3 regions of the Fusibacter sp. JL298sf-3 genome follow, and region 3 is predicted to be linked to each of the others. Evidence: riboswitches for the same ligand, from Rfam matches in the RefSeq annotation. Region 3 holds a riboswitch; each other region holds the start of a gene.

Region 1 (5,613 bases), 470 kb from region 3:
ATGCGCAGCCGCGCATGGCTTTTCATCGTGAAAGCACTTGTACAAACGTCGAGCCCTTACTTAATCAACGTGTAAATCTCCGACACCGGTCGCCGTGCAGGAGAACGCCCTTCAGAAGCCGGGAGTCCCAGCGGCGTCACCGCCATGAGCTCGTAGCCCTCTTTTTCAAAAGGGATCAGCGCCTCAATAGCCAGAGAAGCAAAGCATGGCCCCGTCATCCAGCAAGTGCCGTACCCGAGATTGGCAGCGGCGAGCATAAAGTTCTCGAGAGAAGCCGCCACATTTTGTAGCCCGGAATTCATGCGTTCGACGCGTTCCGCTTGAGCTTCCATACCGATGGATTTCAGCAGACCCACCTCGCTTTTGGGGTAGGGGCCTACATAGGCGGCCACGAGAATCGGCGCCGACCGGAAAATCGTGTAGTACTTCAGAAACTTAGTCATCTCTTGGGTCTTAGACACATCCCCGACCTTTTCGACGATGTCGTCGTGAACCCCTTCAATCGCTTGGGCGATAGATTCAATCAACGCCTTGTCTTTGATGACAACGTAGTGCCAGTTTTGACGATTTTTGCCCGAAGGGGCATAAGACGCGGCTTTCAGCATCTCTTCAATGTCCATCATTGGCACATCACAGGCCTTAAACTGACGCACACTGTGTCGTTTGTAAATAAAATCTAATGAAGACGACATGGCAACCTCCTAAGTTTGATTTGTCGTCTTCATTGTACAGGCTTTTCCTCGAAAGAACAAGCTAAAATACAGGGACTACAGCGCCTTCATAGTGTTCCAAAATGTACGCTTTAACCTTTTCGCTCTGAAGCGCCTTAATCAAAGCCTGAATCGCCGGATCTTCCAGTTTCTCAGGGAGCACCGTCACAATGTTGGCGTAAGGCGAATCGTCGCCTTCGAGAACAAGGGCGTCCTCCAGTGGGTTTAAACCGGCCTCGAGTGCGTAATTGGTGTTGATAACAGCGGCGTCCACATCTTCAAGCGTCCGAGGAAGCTGTGCGGCGTCAATGGGTTCGAACACAAACTTGCGTGGGTTCTCTAGAACATCTTCAGGTGTGGATTCGAGTTTTTCAGGGTCTTTCAGAGTAATCAGCCCTTCGTTGTGGAGCAGCAAGAGCGCGCGGCCTTCATTGGTTGGATCGTTTGGAATGCTAATGGTGGCGCCGTCTTTCAAATCGGAAAGCGCCTCAGTAGAAGCCGAGTAGACGCCCAGCGGTTCCACGTGGATGGCACCTGCCGAAACGAGTTCGAGACCGTGCTCATCGGCAAAGCTGTTCATGTACGGTACGTGCTGAAAGAAGTTGGCGTCGATTTCGCCTTCGCCGAGAGTGAGGTTGGGTGTCACGTAATCGGTAAACTCCACCACCTCGAGTTCAATGCCTTCAGCAGCGAGGTCGTCTTTAATCAGTGCCAACAGTTCTGCATGCGGCAACGGCGTCGCGCCCACCTTTAAAGTCGTCTCCTCAGCTGTTTCTTTGCCGCAGCCGATTAAAACCCCGGCGAGTACAATCAAAACAAAACCCAAACTTAAAATCTTCTTCATGTGTTATTTCCTCCTGTTTTTTAAAGTGAGATGTGAAACATAATGTCCCGAAGACTGAACCACTTGCACCAACACCACCAAAATGACGAGAGTGGCAAACATAATGTCCAGTCTGAAACGGTGGTACCCATATCGAATCGCCAGATCGCCAATGCCGCCGCCTCCGACGGCACCAGCCATAGCGGAATACCCAATTAAATTAATCGTCGTCGTCGTAGCGCTTAAAATCAGACTCGGGAGCGCTTCTCTGAGCATGACCCCTACGACGATTTGAGGGGTGGAAGCCCCCATGGCCACCGCCGCCTCTACGACGCCGTCGTCCACCTCGCGTAGCGCACCCTCAGTGAGTCTGGCGAAAAAGGGGACGGCTGCAATAATCAGCGGCAACGTCGCCGCATTGGTGCCGATGGCGGTACCGATGACCAACCGCGTAAACGGCATAATAAAAATCATCAAGATGATAAACGGCAGAGAGCGCATAATGTTCACAAGCCAAGAGAGCGCCTCGTACACCGGTGGACACGACAGCAAGTGTCCCCTTCCGATTAGAGTGAGTAAAATGCCGAGCGGGAGGCCGAGCAAAACCGTAAAGAGCGTCGAGACCCCTACCATGTAGAGGGTTTCCAAAGTGGCGGGAAGTAAGAGATTAAACATGGCACACCTCCGTAATCACCTGATGGGCTTCGAGGGCTTTAAGCGTGTCGGCAATAGCGGCATCGCTTCCCGTCAGAGCCACCGTGAGCTCGCCCACCGTTTGACGGCCGTACGTCTCTATCTTTCCGCTGAGGATGTTCACCGTCACGTCGTGTGTGCGAATGAGCTTGCTGAGCACCGGTTGGTCGACATTGCCTCTTTTAAAAATCAAGTGACAGACCGTGCTGTCTTCGGCGTAGTAGGGCGGCACATCGTCGCTTGAGAAAAACTGCCGCGCCGCTTCGTTCTCAGGTTGCGTAAAGAGCTTAACCGTATCGCCGGACGCCACCACTTCGCCGCCTTCGAGAAGCGTCACTTCGTGACAAATGCGCTTGATGACGTCCATTTCGTGGGTGATGACCACCACAGTGACCCCCAAGTTCTCGTTAATTTCTCGAACGAGGTCGAGAATCTGAGCCGTGGTTAAAGGATCCAGCGCACTGGTCGCTTCGTCACAGAGGAGCACATCGGGGGCATTGGCGAGGGCTCTTGCGATGCCGACCCGCTGTTTTTGGCCACCGCTCAGCTGCGCCGGGTAGGCGTCTGCTTTGTCAGAGAGCCCCGTTAAGGCGAGGAGTTCCACCACGCGGCTTCGAATCTCCTGTTTCGACTTATGCATGATTTCAAGTGGAAAAGCGACGTTGTCAAACACGGTTTTGCTGGAGAGCAAGTTGAAGTTTTGAAAAATCATACCGATTTTTTGGCGTTTTCGCTTTAGCGCAGTGCCTTTGAGTGCCATCATGTTGTCGCCGGCGACGAAGACTGTACCGGCTGTAGGTGTTTCCAATCGATTGATACAGCGTACCAGCGAAGATTTGCCGGCGCCGCTGAGGCCGATGATGCCGTGGATGGTGCCGCGCCCGATGTCAATGGAGACATTTTTGAGGGCCTGTACCTCTCGGTGCTCTTTAATATACGTTTTGCTTAGGTTCTGAATGCTGATCATAAAAATCCTTTCTGTTTCACGAGACGGCTGTACCGCATTGTACCTCGGGTAACGAGTTGTTAATATAGCCCTTATATGGCAAAAAAAGACCCCCTTTGCGTGAAAGGGGGTGTGCTTTCACATCTTTGCAGCTTTCGCTGCCGGAATTGGCACCTAACTTAAAATAGGTTGCCGGGTTTCATCGGGCCGTTCCCTCCACCGCTCTGGATATGATTACTTTATGAAACAACAGGGGTCCTTCGCGTTTTGCCACGAAGTCTGTTGTCAAATTAAAAACATTAGTGATGCCTTGCCGCGTTAAATAGTCGCAGAAAGCCTTTCGGCTCAAATCTTGTTGTTAACAACATTAGTAATGCCTCCGGCATCCCTAACCGCTTTTCGCTGACAGCTTTCCGCGTTGAATAGTCGCAGAAAGCCTTTCGGCTCAAATCTTGTTGTTAAAAAAACCGCTCCTGAAAAACAGAAGCGGTTGCGTACAGTCGTCTCCTTATCTTCAGACATAAAGTCTCTGGAATTAGCACCTAATCCAATAGGTTGCCGGGCGTCGCAGGGCCAGTCCCTCAGCCGCTCTTGATAAGCTAATGAAATTGTTGAATCGAATTATACGCTAGTCGGCACTTACTTGTCAATAGGAATCTTCAAAAAAACGATATGTATACATTATACAAAAACGAAAAACTCTTTAAAACATTGTCACAAGTGCGTCTGGTCACATCTTTTCTAGAGAGAAACTCTTATAATGAGGGGGAAATTTAGACCATCCGAAAAAATTCAAGGAGGCATGCGATAATGTTTAATAAGGGGACATGGGAAGGCGCAATCGACGTACGCGACTTCATTCAAAAAAACTACACGCCTTATCACGGCGACGAAGCGTTTTTAGCGGGTAAGAGCACGCGCACTGAGAAACTTTTTGAACAAGTGGAAACGCTGATTCAAGAGGAAATTGAAAAGGGCATCATCGGCATTGAAACCAAATGTTTTTCAGGCATTGACAAATTCGAAGCCGGCTACATGGACAAAGAAAACGAAGTTATCGTAGGCTTCCAAACCGATGCACCACTCAAGCGCATCATGAACCCATACGGTGGATTCAGAATGCTCGAGCAATCACTCGAGGCTTATGGCTACGACATTGAAGACGCTATGGCGGACGATTTTAAAACGTATAGAAAAACACACAACGAAGGTGTTTTTGACGCCTATACACCGGAAATGAAACAGGCGAGAAGCGTGGGCTTGCTCACGGGACTACCGGATGCTTACGGTAGAGGCAGAATTATCGGCGACTACAGAAGAATTCCACTCTACGGCACAGAGCGCCTCATTGCAGAAAAGCGCAAAGATTTTGTCGCACTTGCAGAAAAGCCTGCTACAGAAGCGGTGATGCGTCTTAGAGAAGAAGTCTCTATGCAGATTAGAGCCCTTAAAGCAATTGAAAACATGGCGTCTAGCTATGGTTACGATATTACAAAGCCGGCACAAAACGCCAAAGAAGCGGTTCAATTTTTCTACTTTGGCTACTTGGCTGCTGTTAAAGAAAACAACGGCGCGGCGATGTCATTGGGGAGAAACACAGCTTTCCTAGACATCTTTATTGAAAAAGACATCGCAGCCGGCGTACTCACTGAAGAAGAAGCTCAAGAGCTGATCGACCAATTGGTTATCAAGTTGAGAATGGTGAGACATTTGAGAACCCCTGAGTACAACACTTTGTTCGCAGGCGATCCGACTTGGGTAACAGAGTCTATCGGCGGTATGGGAACTGACGGCAGAACCCTGGTTACAAAGACGGCGTTCAGATTCCTCCACACTTTGACGAACCTCACACCGGCACCGGAGCCGAACATGACTGTGCTCTGGTCGCAGGAACTGCCGGAAACGTTTAAGCGTTACTGTGCGAAAATGTCTATTGAAACCGGCGCCATTCAGTATGAAAACGACGACTTAATGCGTCCGATCTACGGCGACGACTACGGTATCGCATGCTGCGTATCGCCAATGGGCATCGGTAAAGAAATGCAGTTTTTCGGTGCGAGAGCAAACCTTGGAAAAGCACTTCTATACAGCATCAACGGCGGAAAAGACGAGTTGAAACTCGACAAATCGGGCAACCTCATTGAAGTCATCGGCGGCATCCCGGCTGTTAAAGACGGCGCCCTCGACTTTGAAGAAGTGTACGCCAACTTTAAAGTGGTTATGGAAAAATTGGCAAAGCTCTATGTCAACACCATGAACACCATTCACTACATGCACGATAAATACGCTTACGAAAGTGGTCAATTGGCCCTTCACGATACAGAAGTACACCGCTATATGGCCTTTGGCGTCGCTGGTCTTTCAATTGTCGCAGACTCCTTGAGCGCCATTAAATACGCGAAAGTAACGCCGGTGAGAAACGAACAGGGCGTTGCAGTGGA
Region 2 (5,613 bases), 910 kb from region 3:
GCCGCATCAAAGGTCAAAGTACCTGAAGGTTCCAAAAGGGTGCCGATTGGTCCAAGGTCTTGAACCAGCCATATTTGACGCTCTCTACATGCCTCTGCTGCACGTCGTGCACAGGTCACTGCCGCCGCAACGATCTCTGCCACACTGTAGCCGCTCTCTTTGAGTTTTATCCCATTGGCACCAAAAGTATTGGTGGTAAGCACGTCGGCGCCCGCTTCAATATGCCTTCTGTGAATCTCGTCAATCCACGCCGGATTTTCGATGTTGTAGACCTCCGGTCTCTTGGACACATCGGCACCTTTTTTCTGTAGTGCCGTTCCCATTGCCGCGTCAAAGACCAGGCAATTTTCCATAAGTGCGCGTTTCAATGTCATTTAGTAGTCCTCCTATACGGGCAACCCGTTATTTCACAGTTTAAACAATTGCCACATCCCGTTGCTTTCAGCGCTGTACACGTTTCAGTGGACAACAAAAACAAAACGCTTTTTTCAGGTAACAACATCCCGGTATCCAATGCGGTGACCCCGATATGTCGAAAGGCTGTGAGACGCTCAGTTAATATTTTCGAAACGGTTGTACTCAAATCGCCATACCCCGGACCATAGCGCATGGCCTTCGGGTTGAGCACATCGTTTAAAAATGCTGCATACCCCTCTGCCAACGCAGACGCGCAGGCGTCTACGACAACGCCATGCGACGGGTTCATGAGCATCTCGCGCTCGATGTAACGTACGACTTCTGAACCTACCGTACAAATCACCACCCAGACAGCAGAGGTCTCCAGGGTTAAATGCGTTGCCAGATCGCGGGAACGAACTTCGAGTCCCAATGTCTTAAACACCACCGAACGCTCTAAAACCACCACAGGTAGCTGCGCCGTAAGCGCCGTAAACCGGCAGTGCTCAAGTGTGGCCTCAAATAGTTCCTCGACGCGGTTGCGCCATACCGCGTCATCGGTGTGCCTTAAATAGCGGTATACAGCGGATTTGTCCACAAATGGACGCACCGTGGCCACGGGGTCTCGACGAACATCAGCCATGGACTTTCAGCGCCTTTAAAATTTCGCTGACACTCCGCACCACGCGTTCGCTAATATTGGGCTTGTTGAGCACATAAAAGTGAATTCCATCCACACCGGAGGACAACAAGTCCACAATTTGTTCAAGTGCATAGGCGATACCCGCGTCGACAAGCGCTTCGGGCTTCGTCTCGTACCGCTGTAGGATGCGCTTGAACTTCTCCGGTAGATGCGCGCCGCTAAGCGCCACCATCCGCTCTATTTGAACCTTGTTGAGCACGGGCATAACCCCTGCGATTACAGGAACCTTCACATCGAGACACCGCACTTCATTTGAGAATTCGTAAAACCGCTCGTTGTCAAAAAACAGCTGCGTAATTAAGAAGTCTGCACCTGCGTCGACTTTTTGCTTTAAATGAATCAAGTCGAGCGCCCGGCTTCTGCATTCAATATGCCCTTCCGGGTAGCACGCTGCGCCAATTGAAAAATCGTACCGCGATTTGACGTGTCGAATCAAGTCCGCCGCATAGGCGAAACCATCCGTCGGCTTAGGCGTCTCGCTGGTAATATCGCCTCTGAGCAACAACACATTTTCGATGCCGCTGTGCGCCATGGTGTCCAGTACCCCGTTAATTTCACGCTTTTCCGCCCCTGCGAGGGTCATGTGCGCCAATGATTCGATGCCATGACGTGTTCTGATATCCCGTGCGAGATTCAATGTGTCCGCACCGCGTTCCGTCCCTGCGGCACCGTATGTCACGCTGATAAAATCTGGGGTCTGCTCTGCGAGTTTATCTATGGTATGCAACAGCGCAGCCTTGTCGCCATCGCGCTTTGGTGGAAATATTTCAAATGAAAAAAGCGGTTTCTTTTCTGTGTACAACTGATGAATTTTCACTATTGGCCTCCTTATAGCTCAAACGCTTGGTGAATCGCTTTGACGGCGCCAATGTAATCCGCCTGCGCCACGAGACACGATATGTTAATATTTGAAGTGGTAATCATTTGAATATCGATGCCCGCGCCGGTGAGCGCGCGAAAGACTTTAGCAGCAACCCCCGGCGACGATTTCATGCCCACGCCGATGACGCTGACGCGCGCCACAGCAGGTTCTCCTTTTACAGCCCCTGCGCCGATGCTGTGGGCGACGCGTTTGGCCACTGTAAGCGCCTTCTCGTACGCATGGGATTCGACGGCAAAAGCAATCAGCCGACTGCCGTCCTCAGAATCGCTTTGTGTGATAACATCCACGACAATATGCGCACGGGCGATGGCCTCAAACAAATGCGTAACACCGTTACTCGTCGCCGGTACCCCGTAAACAGTAATGCGCGCATTATCTATGGCATGCGCAACCCCTCTCACAACCGCTTCTTCCATGATAGCCTCCTTTACCCACGTACCTTCGTCGGGTTCAAACGTCGATCTTAAATGCACTTTCAAACCGTTCTTCGCCGCGAGTTCCACACTCCTGAGATGGAGAACTTTAGCCCCTGAACCCGCGAGTTCCAACATTTCATCGTACCCAATTGCGGCTATTTTTCGCGCTTTAGGCACAATTCTCGGATCGGCTGTATAAACGCCGCTGACATCGGTGAAAATTTCCACTGACGTCGCGCCTATTGCCACAGCAATGGCCACCGCACTTGTATCAGAGCCGCCTCTTCCCAACGTCGTGATATCTCTGTTTTCACCGACACCTTGAAACCCCGGCACAATAACAACGGCGCTGTCTTCAAGGTGCTCGAGAATTTTAAAGCCGTCAATCGTCTTGATGCGCGCCTGAGCATGGCGCCCGTCGGTGACAATGCCCACTTGAGCACTGCTCAAAGACAATGCGCGCTCGCCTAGGCCTTCAACAGCAAGTGCCAATAGCCCTGAAGCTACTTGTTCACCGGCCGCAAGCATGACGTCGATTTCTCTCAGATTTACCCCGCCGACAGCTTGCGCTTGTTTCAACAAAGCGTTTGTGACGCCGGCCTGCGCCGAAACCACCACGACCACTTGATAGCCTGCCCTTTTTTTGTCGACCACGCGTTTAGCCACAGTTTCAACAGCAGCCATCGATGTCCCGCCAAATTTAAGCACTACCGTTTCCATGCACATACCTCCTACTCTGTCGTTCACCATTCATCGGGCAACGCATGTATTTTAAAAAAATAAACGCCGCTTTCCGGTAAGAAAGCGACGTTTTAAGCGCACTACTTTCTTATCTTTCGCTCCCATAGGGGAACGCAGGAATTAGCACCACACTGAATGTAGGTTGCCGGGCGTCATAGAGCCTGTCTCTCAGCCACTCTCGATAAGAATCGTGATTTTCAATTATTGAAGATAATACCATAGTTTTTTTTGATATGCAAGATATTTTTGAATTTTTATTGCATAGACGGTCTCGAGTATGGTAAAAATAAATATACAGAGTAAAGGAGGCAGTATGCTTAAATTTGATGAAAAATTTCTCTACGGCGTAAAAGAAATGGATACGGAGCATATAGAACTAATCAATCGAGCGGAGACGTTAATCAACGCTTACCAACAGGAGAATCCGGAAAAAGAGTTGCTCAAATTGCTCAACTTTTTAACAGAATACGTCGTGTTGCACTTTGACCACGAGGAGGCGCTGCAGAGACAGTACGCCTATCCTGCGTATGAAGAACACAAGTACCTGCACGATAATTTTAAACAAGATGTCAGCGACCTCTATCAAGATATTTTAAGAAACGGCTTAACCATGCACTCTAGGCTAAAATTTATGCACCTTTCTTCAGATTGGATTGAAAAACACATTGGAGAAGAAGACAAAAAACTTGCCGACTATCTAAAGAAAAACGGCTATTAAAACCATCACCCCAAAAAAGCCAGTGACGCACGTCCCTTTGGACGTTGCGCTCACTGGCTTTTTTTAGGCTGTTTTATTCAAACCGAATAGCGTCTAACCCTGAAAACGCGGAAGTTCCCACTTTAAACGGCAATGGGACGACAAAATCCACTTGAGATTTAAACATCCGAAACGGGTCGATGGCGATTCTGGAAATCTGTTCTGTGAATACCAAACCACCGGTGCGATTGATGTAATTCAAATCGGCGTTTTGACTGTAGTAATGCACGGCTAACGCCTCTATTTCCAAAACTATGCGCTTAGATTGTGCCACAAAGTCGACACCGTCTGCCTCCTTGAGGACATGAGCAGTTCTATGGTCACACTCGGTGACGATATCACCGCTGTCCTCTCTAAAGAAGCACTGATTCATAAAGCGCTGTTCAGCGTACTTGCCGCCATCGGTTATGACCTCAGAGTAATGAGCCAACACGGGCAAATCGCCCATTGTCAGGAAATACTGCACCACTTTAACACCTTTCAAACGCTGTTGAACTGTATACGGCGTGGTGACGGCGACGCCAGTCCACTGGTTGCCTAAATGATCTTTTCGCGTGACAAATGTCGCCGTCGACGTTTCCGAAAAGAGTTGGTAATTGGTCGTGCCGATTAGATAGCTGTAAAAGCCTCCTGCCCAAGGGTTGTACCACGACTTGGTCCGCGTCGCCGGAAAACAGTGATCGAAGAGTTCCACGCCGTCGGCTGTAAGGGAGAATACGCCACAGGTGAATGCCGGCGCAACTTTAAACTTAAGGTAGCCGTTGTCGACACAGTAGACTTCGTGCCCCTCTTCAACCGCTTTTACAGTGGTACAAGCGCCTTTTGTCTTAAACACCAACGTCTCCAGCGGCAGCCGTCTCTTTTCCGTTTTTATGGAACCCTCTATTAGGCGGACACGCGCTGTCATCGGCAGAAGTGTAGCTACTTGCTGTTCATCGATGCCTTCAACTTCTACAATCGGTGGCCGAGCGTTTTGATCGACGGTCACAGGCGTTAGGTCAAGCGACTCTGTGACGATTGGTGGCACCGTCAGCCGCGTTCCATCGTAAGTCGCCAAAAGTGCACCTCTGTCTGATGTGAGGTACTGACGCACATTTTCACACTGTCTAAACCGGTTGATATGCAGTTCAACAGGGGGTGTCTGCCATGCGCTCTCTCGCGTAAATGTCGATTCGAAGTTAAAACAATGATCCGAAAACTTGACGCTTTGAGAGGACGACCACGTCAAGGCGACGGTGCTATCAAAGGTCTCGTTAAACACCCAAGGTTCCGTCAACGCATCAAAATCCACATGTGCCAGCGCTCTATTGTCCATTACCCCTTCATCCAACTTCATAATACCGGTGCCATATGGCAAATACAGTATTTCTTCGTCAATGGCCAGCGCTAAGTTCAGCTTTAAAGTCTCCACGCCTTCGGGAAATCTCACGAGTTCATGCCAAATGCTCAGCGTTCCCGTTGGACTCAGCACCATGCATCGGTCGAACTCAGCCCCCTTTAGCGTCTCCGAACTGTAACGCACCCTACAGACCACCGCGCCATTTGATTCAAAAGTCACGTTATCCGCTTTCTTCTTTTCGAACTCCGAAGTGTAAGGCGCCCCCAGTTTTGGCGGCAAAATTTCACAAAGTGTCTCCGTCCACAGGTCTTTAATGTACCCTTCGTTCAATCGAAACTCTTCGTCGATAAACAGCCTGTAAACATCTGCAAGAGCGTA
Region 3 (5,613 bases):
ACGCTGTCTTCACATTGAGCACAAAGGTGCTGTTTTTGCTCACTATCGAGTTCATCATCGCAAATGAGGCAGGTGGCATAACGCGGGTACAACAGATCGACTATTTTTTTCACAGCATCATCTCCTTGTAAAGCAACAGTTTGTCTTTTAATCCCGTTCGTCGATTTTGTTCCTGATTGCGTGCAATCATCTCAGAGAGAGCGCCGCGATCCCCGACGAGTACCACCAGCGCTTTTGCCCTTGTAATCGCCGTGTAGAGAATGTTTCGGCTCATCAACATCGGGGGCCCGTAAAAAATGGGCATAATCACGGCTTTAAACTCGCTGCCCTGACTTTTATGCACTGTGACGGCATAAGCCAATACCAGTTCGTCCGCAGACGGAAAATCGTAGATGACCGACCGTTCCCCATCGAATAGGACGTGAACGCAGCGCTCGTTTTCATCAATGGCGGTGATAAAGCCGATGTCGCCGTTAAAAACACCCGTGCCCTCTTCGCCTAACGCCGTTTGCCACTCGAGATTGTAATTGTTTTTAATCTGCATGACTTTGTCCCCTTCGCGGAACAATTTTTTGCCGAAATGCCGTTCTTTTTTCTCTTTGTTAGCGGGGTTCAATACATTTTGAAGCATGTCGTTAAGGGCGTTAATCCCCGCCTCCGAATTTTTCATCGGCGAAAGAATTTGTATGTCTTCAATGGGGTTAAACCCATAGTATTCCGGAAGGCGTTTGCCGACGAGATTCTGAATCTCGGTTTTAATTGAAGCCGTTTTCGGTCGATTAATGAAGAAGAAATCTTTGTCCTGCTGGTTCAACAGCGGCGCTTCTCCTTGGTTGATGGCATGGGCGTTAACCGCTATCAAAGATGATTCCGATTGCCTAAAAATTTCGTCGAGAGCCACATTCGGTACCGTGTCGCTTCCGAGAATATCCTTTAGGACGGCGCCCGGTCCCACAGAGGGCAACTGATCTGAGTCGCCGACGAGAATCAAATGCGTCCCCGGCTTAACGGCGTCGAGCAGGCGGTACATCAAAACGATGTCCACCATAGAGATTTCGTCCACCACCACCACATCGCACATCAGGGGTTCGCTTTCGTTCTTAGCAAATTGATTTTCCCCTTGAAACTCCAAAAGCCGATGAATCGTCTTGGCCTCTCTAAGCGTTGCCTCAGACATGCGCTTTGCCGCTCTGCCCGTCGGTGCACATAAAACGACTTTTTGTCCTAACTGCTCGTAAGCGTGAATCATGGCATTGATTAACGTCGTCTTACCCGTCCCCGGTCCACCGGTGAGCACGAAAACCCCGGCGGATAAAGCCATTTCGAGAGCCGATTTTTGAAGTTCTGCCAAGAGGATGCCCTTGTCTTCCTCATAAGCTTTAATAAACTTAGTCGTATCGAATTTCGTCAGTGTTTTTACATCTCGCATCAAGTTGAACAGCTTCCCCGCCACCTGTTGCTCTGCGTAATACAAACTGGGCAAGTAGACGCGTTGAACCCCCTCTGCGTTTTCAAGGTACACGCCGCCTCTCACGGCCATGTCCCTAAGCTGCATCAACACCTCGTCCTGAGTGACTTGAAGCGTCAGAGCTGTTTGCTTTACAAGGGTTTCAGCAGTCATATACGTGTCCCCTGAAAGCGATGTTTTAGACAAAAGGTGCACCACCCCGGACTCTATCCGAAAAGGGGCGTGCATCTCAATCCCCATTCGCATGGCGATTTCGTCTGCTTGTTTAAAACCGAATCCCGGAATTTCCGCAGCCAACAAGTACGGGTTGTTCTGAACTTTCTCCACGCCTTCGAGACCAAATATCTTGTGAACCCGCATAGCGGCGTTTACTGTAAGGCCTAGGGACTGAAAATACATAATAAAATCCCTAAGTGCGTATGCTTCGTGATAGCTCATCACGATTTGTTCGAGCTTTTTATCGCCAATACCCGATATTTCAAGCAGTTTCTCAGGGGTCTTCTCAATGATTTCAAGTGAAGCTTCACCAAAGTGGTCGACGATGCTCTGCGCTGTCGACTCCCCAATTCCCGTTATGACACCGGAAGCTAAATACTTAAGAATTTCTTCGCGATCACTGGGCTTAACGTGCTCTACTCGATTGATTTTAATCTGCTCGCCGTAAAAGGGGTGCTCGTCCGTATCACCTTCTATGCGAAGTCGGTCGCCTTCCTTTACAAACGGCACGACCCCCTTTACACAGTGCACGTCGTCCAGCGTCTCTAGGTTCCCGATGACGTATCCGTTTTCTTCATTGTAATAGATAATATCTATCAGTATGCCTTCTACTACCATGTCGTCACCATCTTTTCTTCTGAATTACTTTCTATTATATAGGATTTTAAACGCTTTTCATATAGGCATCTCTCCATTTTGAAGCGGCATTCTTCTCTCTACACCAGTCGTAAAATTAAAAATAGGCGCAACGTATGAGATCATACGTGCGCCTATCGGCTCTTAAAATCGTATTAAACGTCGGCTTAAAGACCGGCTGCTTCTCTAAGTGCTGCCGCTTTATCCGTTCTTTCCCAAGGCAACTCGACATCGGTTCTACCGAAGTGACCGTATGCCGCCGTCTGCTTGTAGATAGGTCTTCTGAGATCGAGCTCTTTAATAATCGCGCCCGGTCTGAGGTCAAAGTGCTTTTCAACAAGTGATTCAATGAGCGCTTCATCCACTTTTGACGTACCAAAAGTCTCCACCATAATCGAAACGGGATGCGCTACGCCAATAGCGTAGGCCAGTTCGATTTCACAGCGATCCGCCAATCCGGCTGCGACGACGTTTTTCGCTACATAGCGTGCCGCATAAGCCGCTGAACGGTCGACCTTTGTAGGATCTTTTCCTGAAAATGCACCGCCGCCATGTCTCGCGTAACCGCCGTACGTATCGACAATAATCTTACGGCCTGTAAGACCGGCATCGCCCTGTGGCCCACCGATGACAAAACGACCTGTCGGGTTGACGAGGTAGCGCGTATTGTCTAACAACGCCGCCGGAATAATCGGCTCGATGACGTGCTTAATCAAATCCGCTTTGATTTGCTCTACTGATACGCGCTCAGAGTGCTGTGTCGATACCAGTACCGTATCGACGCGCACCGGTCTATCGTTTTCATCGTATTCCACCGTCACCTGAGTCTTCCCATCAGGTCGAAGGTAATCCAAAGTACCGTCTTTTCTCACTTCTGAGAGTCTTCTGGCCAGTTTGTGTGCAAGGGCAATTGGAAGCGGCATCAACTCAGGTGTTTCGTTACAAGCGTAGCCGAACATAATCCCTTGGTCGCCGGCGCCAACTGCTTCAACTGCGTCGTTCATTTCACCTGTTTTGCTCTCTAAAGCTTTGTCAACACCTAAAGCGATGTCGTCTGATTGCTTGTCTATAGCGACGATGACGCCACAAGTTTCCCCATCAAAACCGTATTTCGCTCTATCGTAACCAATTTCTTTAATGGTGTTTCTCACCGTCGACTGGATATCGACATAGCAGTTAGTTGTAATTTCACCTGCTATCAAAACGAGACCAGTGGTCACAGACGTTTCACAAGCCACCCTCGCATTTGGGTCCTGTGCAAAAATAGCATCTAAAATTGAATCGGAGATTTGGTCACAAATCTTATCAGGATGCCCTTCAGTTACCGATTCAGAAGTAAACAGTCTTCTTCTTCCCATCATACACCTCCATAAAATATGATTGACTTTAATAACAGTACACCTGTTGCGGCGTCTTTTACATAAAAAAAATACCTTTTCACTACAAGAAGAGGTATTTGCTCAACCTCATCTTTCAGATTCTTAAAATCTGTAGGATTTAGCACCGTGTGTCACCGGTTGCCGGACTTCATAGGGCCTATCCCTCCGTCGCTCTTGATAAGGAAATGTTTAGTTAAAATTACTAGGTAATCATAGCATAGTGCCCATGAGAAAGCAAGCACTTTTTTAGTGCATTGCGAGAAAATCAAACAAATTGTCGTAACTGCTGTTGATGAACGACAGCAGCAACGGATCGTCCATCTTCATTTCACAAATCCTAAAGAGACTCTTATCGTATACCCCATTTTCTGTGAAATAACCGTCGATTGCCTTGACATTTTCAGGGTCCAGACTGCAGATAATCAATTGTCCCGATTGGGAAAAGAAGTACATGCAGTAGACGTCGCCATTGAGAAAGTAAGGGTTTTCGCCCACGTGGTGATTGTCCCTATTGAACTCGATGTAAAGGCTGCCAAAGGCATAAGTTTGCTTCATCATCTCCGGATTGTCAAAGGCAAAACGCCTTTCAAAAAATGCGTCGTCCACATGACAAACCACCATGTGCTCCGGCTTGTTTAAATTAAACGCCGCCTCGATGCTGCTCATGCTGAGCGCCTCCGTCTTCCGCGCCTTAACGACCCGCATATGCGCCCTGTCCACCTCGATTTCACTCACCATCAGGGCGTATCGCTCGCCGATATCTACAATAGATTCTGCCGAGAACACTTCGATTTCCCCGCGCTTGCCCTTGAAACTGACGCTATTTTTTATCAAGGTTTGAGGCTGGGAGACGAGTTCAAAGGATTCATCCATATCAAACGCTTGGTAGAGTGGAAGCGTTGCGTTGTAATCGCATCCGACGACGCGCATCACCAAATAATTGATCAAAGCTTCAGGGCTGTTGATTTCAGGCGATAAATACCCGTACAGCGCCGCTTCTTCTTCAATTGTAAGCGATGCGTACAACGTGTGAAACTGCTCCTCAAACCATTCAAAGTCGACGAGCGCATCGAGGCACTCTTCGTCCACCACATAGGCAGATTTAATTAAAAAGACAAACGCTTCGTAGTCGATGGGGCGCATTTCGCCACCTAACCCGCCTGTAACGCCGAGTATCAGGACTTCCAGTTCGTCGGCTTTCGGTTCAATCAAATGATGAAAACCATCGATGCCATAACTTTCATAATCGAGGTGATAAATTTGAACGACTTCTCGCTTTGAAGTGTCTTCAAAATACGCCACGACCCCAACGACGCCCATTAGTCTCGTGTTGGTTGCCAACGCTCTCTTAAATGTCAAATGCGGTTTTTTTATAGATTCAAAATTCACGAATGGTTCACCTTTTCCAGTATCATTTGTTTCAGCGTTTCAAGACGCTTTTGTGTCTGTGCTCGATCGTCTCCGGCAATTGAAAAATAGACTTTTAACTTGGGTTCCGTGCCGGACGGTCTGAGGACTACCCACGAATGCGCATCTAAATAGTATTTGAGGACATTGGACTTCGGCAGGCCGGTTTCGTCTTCCATGTAGTCGATTTTACTTTCGTAATCGAACAATTTCTTTGTTCTGAATGTCGAGAGGACTTCTGCCATTTGCGCTTGTCCGGATTTCCCTTCAAATTTTATAGACACGGTTTCTTCTATATAGTAGCCGTGACGTCTGTACACTGCTTCGAGGACGTCGACAAGTGTCAGCCCTTTCTCCCTGTAATACGAGGCCATTTCAACGGCGATTAAAGTCCCCATAACGGCGTCTTTGTCTCTGACATGCGGCGCAAAAAGATAGCCAAAGCTCTCTTCGTAGCCCATGATAAAGCCTTCGGTATCCAGCTCAATCTGCTCGCCGATAAACTTA

Evidence for each region. Region 3 has a riboswitch for S-adenosylmethionine ahead of metK (methionine adenosyltransferase). Riboswitches for the same ligand answer to the same signal wherever they lie in the genome.
Region 1: it holds a riboswitch for S-adenosylmethionine, as region 3 does, so the genes downstream of both, ACR6HW_RS07685 (methionine ABC transporter ATP-binding protein) here and metK (methionine adenosyltransferase) in region 3, are expected to answer to the same signal.
Region 2: it holds a riboswitch for S-adenosylmethionine, as region 3 does, so the genes downstream of both, ACR6HW_RS05670 (aspartate kinase) here and metK (methionine adenosyltransferase) in region 3, are expected to answer to the same signal.

The regions. Positions count from the first base shown of each region.
Region 1 covers NZ_CM132608.1:1,580,600-1,586,212, reverse strand. Annotated here, with positions in the region: gene ACR6HW_RS07700 (nitroreductase family protein) at 57-692, opposite strand; gene ACR6HW_RS07695 (MetQ/NlpA family ABC transporter substrate-binding protein) at 754-1,554, opposite strand; gene ACR6HW_RS07690 (methionine ABC transporter permease) at 1,558-2,208, opposite strand; gene ACR6HW_RS07685 (methionine ABC transporter ATP-binding protein) at 2,201-3,193, opposite strand; SAM riboswitch class I at 3,310-3,407, opposite strand; SAM riboswitch class I at 3,678-3,773, opposite strand; gene pflB (formate C-acetyltransferase) at 3,983-5,613, shown strand, end outside.
Region 2 covers NZ_CM132608.1:1,146,364-1,151,976, forward strand. Annotated here, with positions in the region: gene ACR6HW_RS05655 (homocysteine S-methyltransferase family protein) at 1-374, opposite strand, end outside; gene ACR6HW_RS05660 (hypothetical protein) at 371-1,039, opposite strand; gene metF (methylenetetrahydrofolate reductase [NAD(P)H]) at 1,032-1,916, opposite strand; gene ACR6HW_RS05670 (aspartate kinase) at 1,928-3,118, opposite strand; SAM riboswitch class I at 3,225-3,327, opposite strand; gene ACR6HW_RS05675 (bacteriohemerythrin) at 3,453-3,857, shown strand; gene ACR6HW_RS05680 (GNAT family N-acetyltransferase) at 3,931-5,613, opposite strand, start outside.
Region 3 covers NZ_CM132608.1:2,053,168-2,058,780, forward strand. Annotated here, with positions in the region: gene ACR6HW_RS09785 (ComF family protein) at 1-113, opposite strand, end outside; gene recD2 (SF1B family DNA helicase RecD2) at 110-2,302, opposite strand; gene metK (methionine adenosyltransferase) at 2,488-3,678, opposite strand; SAM riboswitch class I at 3,784-3,883, opposite strand; gene ACR6HW_RS09800 (hypothetical protein) at 3,946-5,088, opposite strand; gene ACR6HW_RS09805 (phospho-sugar mutase) at 5,085-5,613, opposite strand, start outside.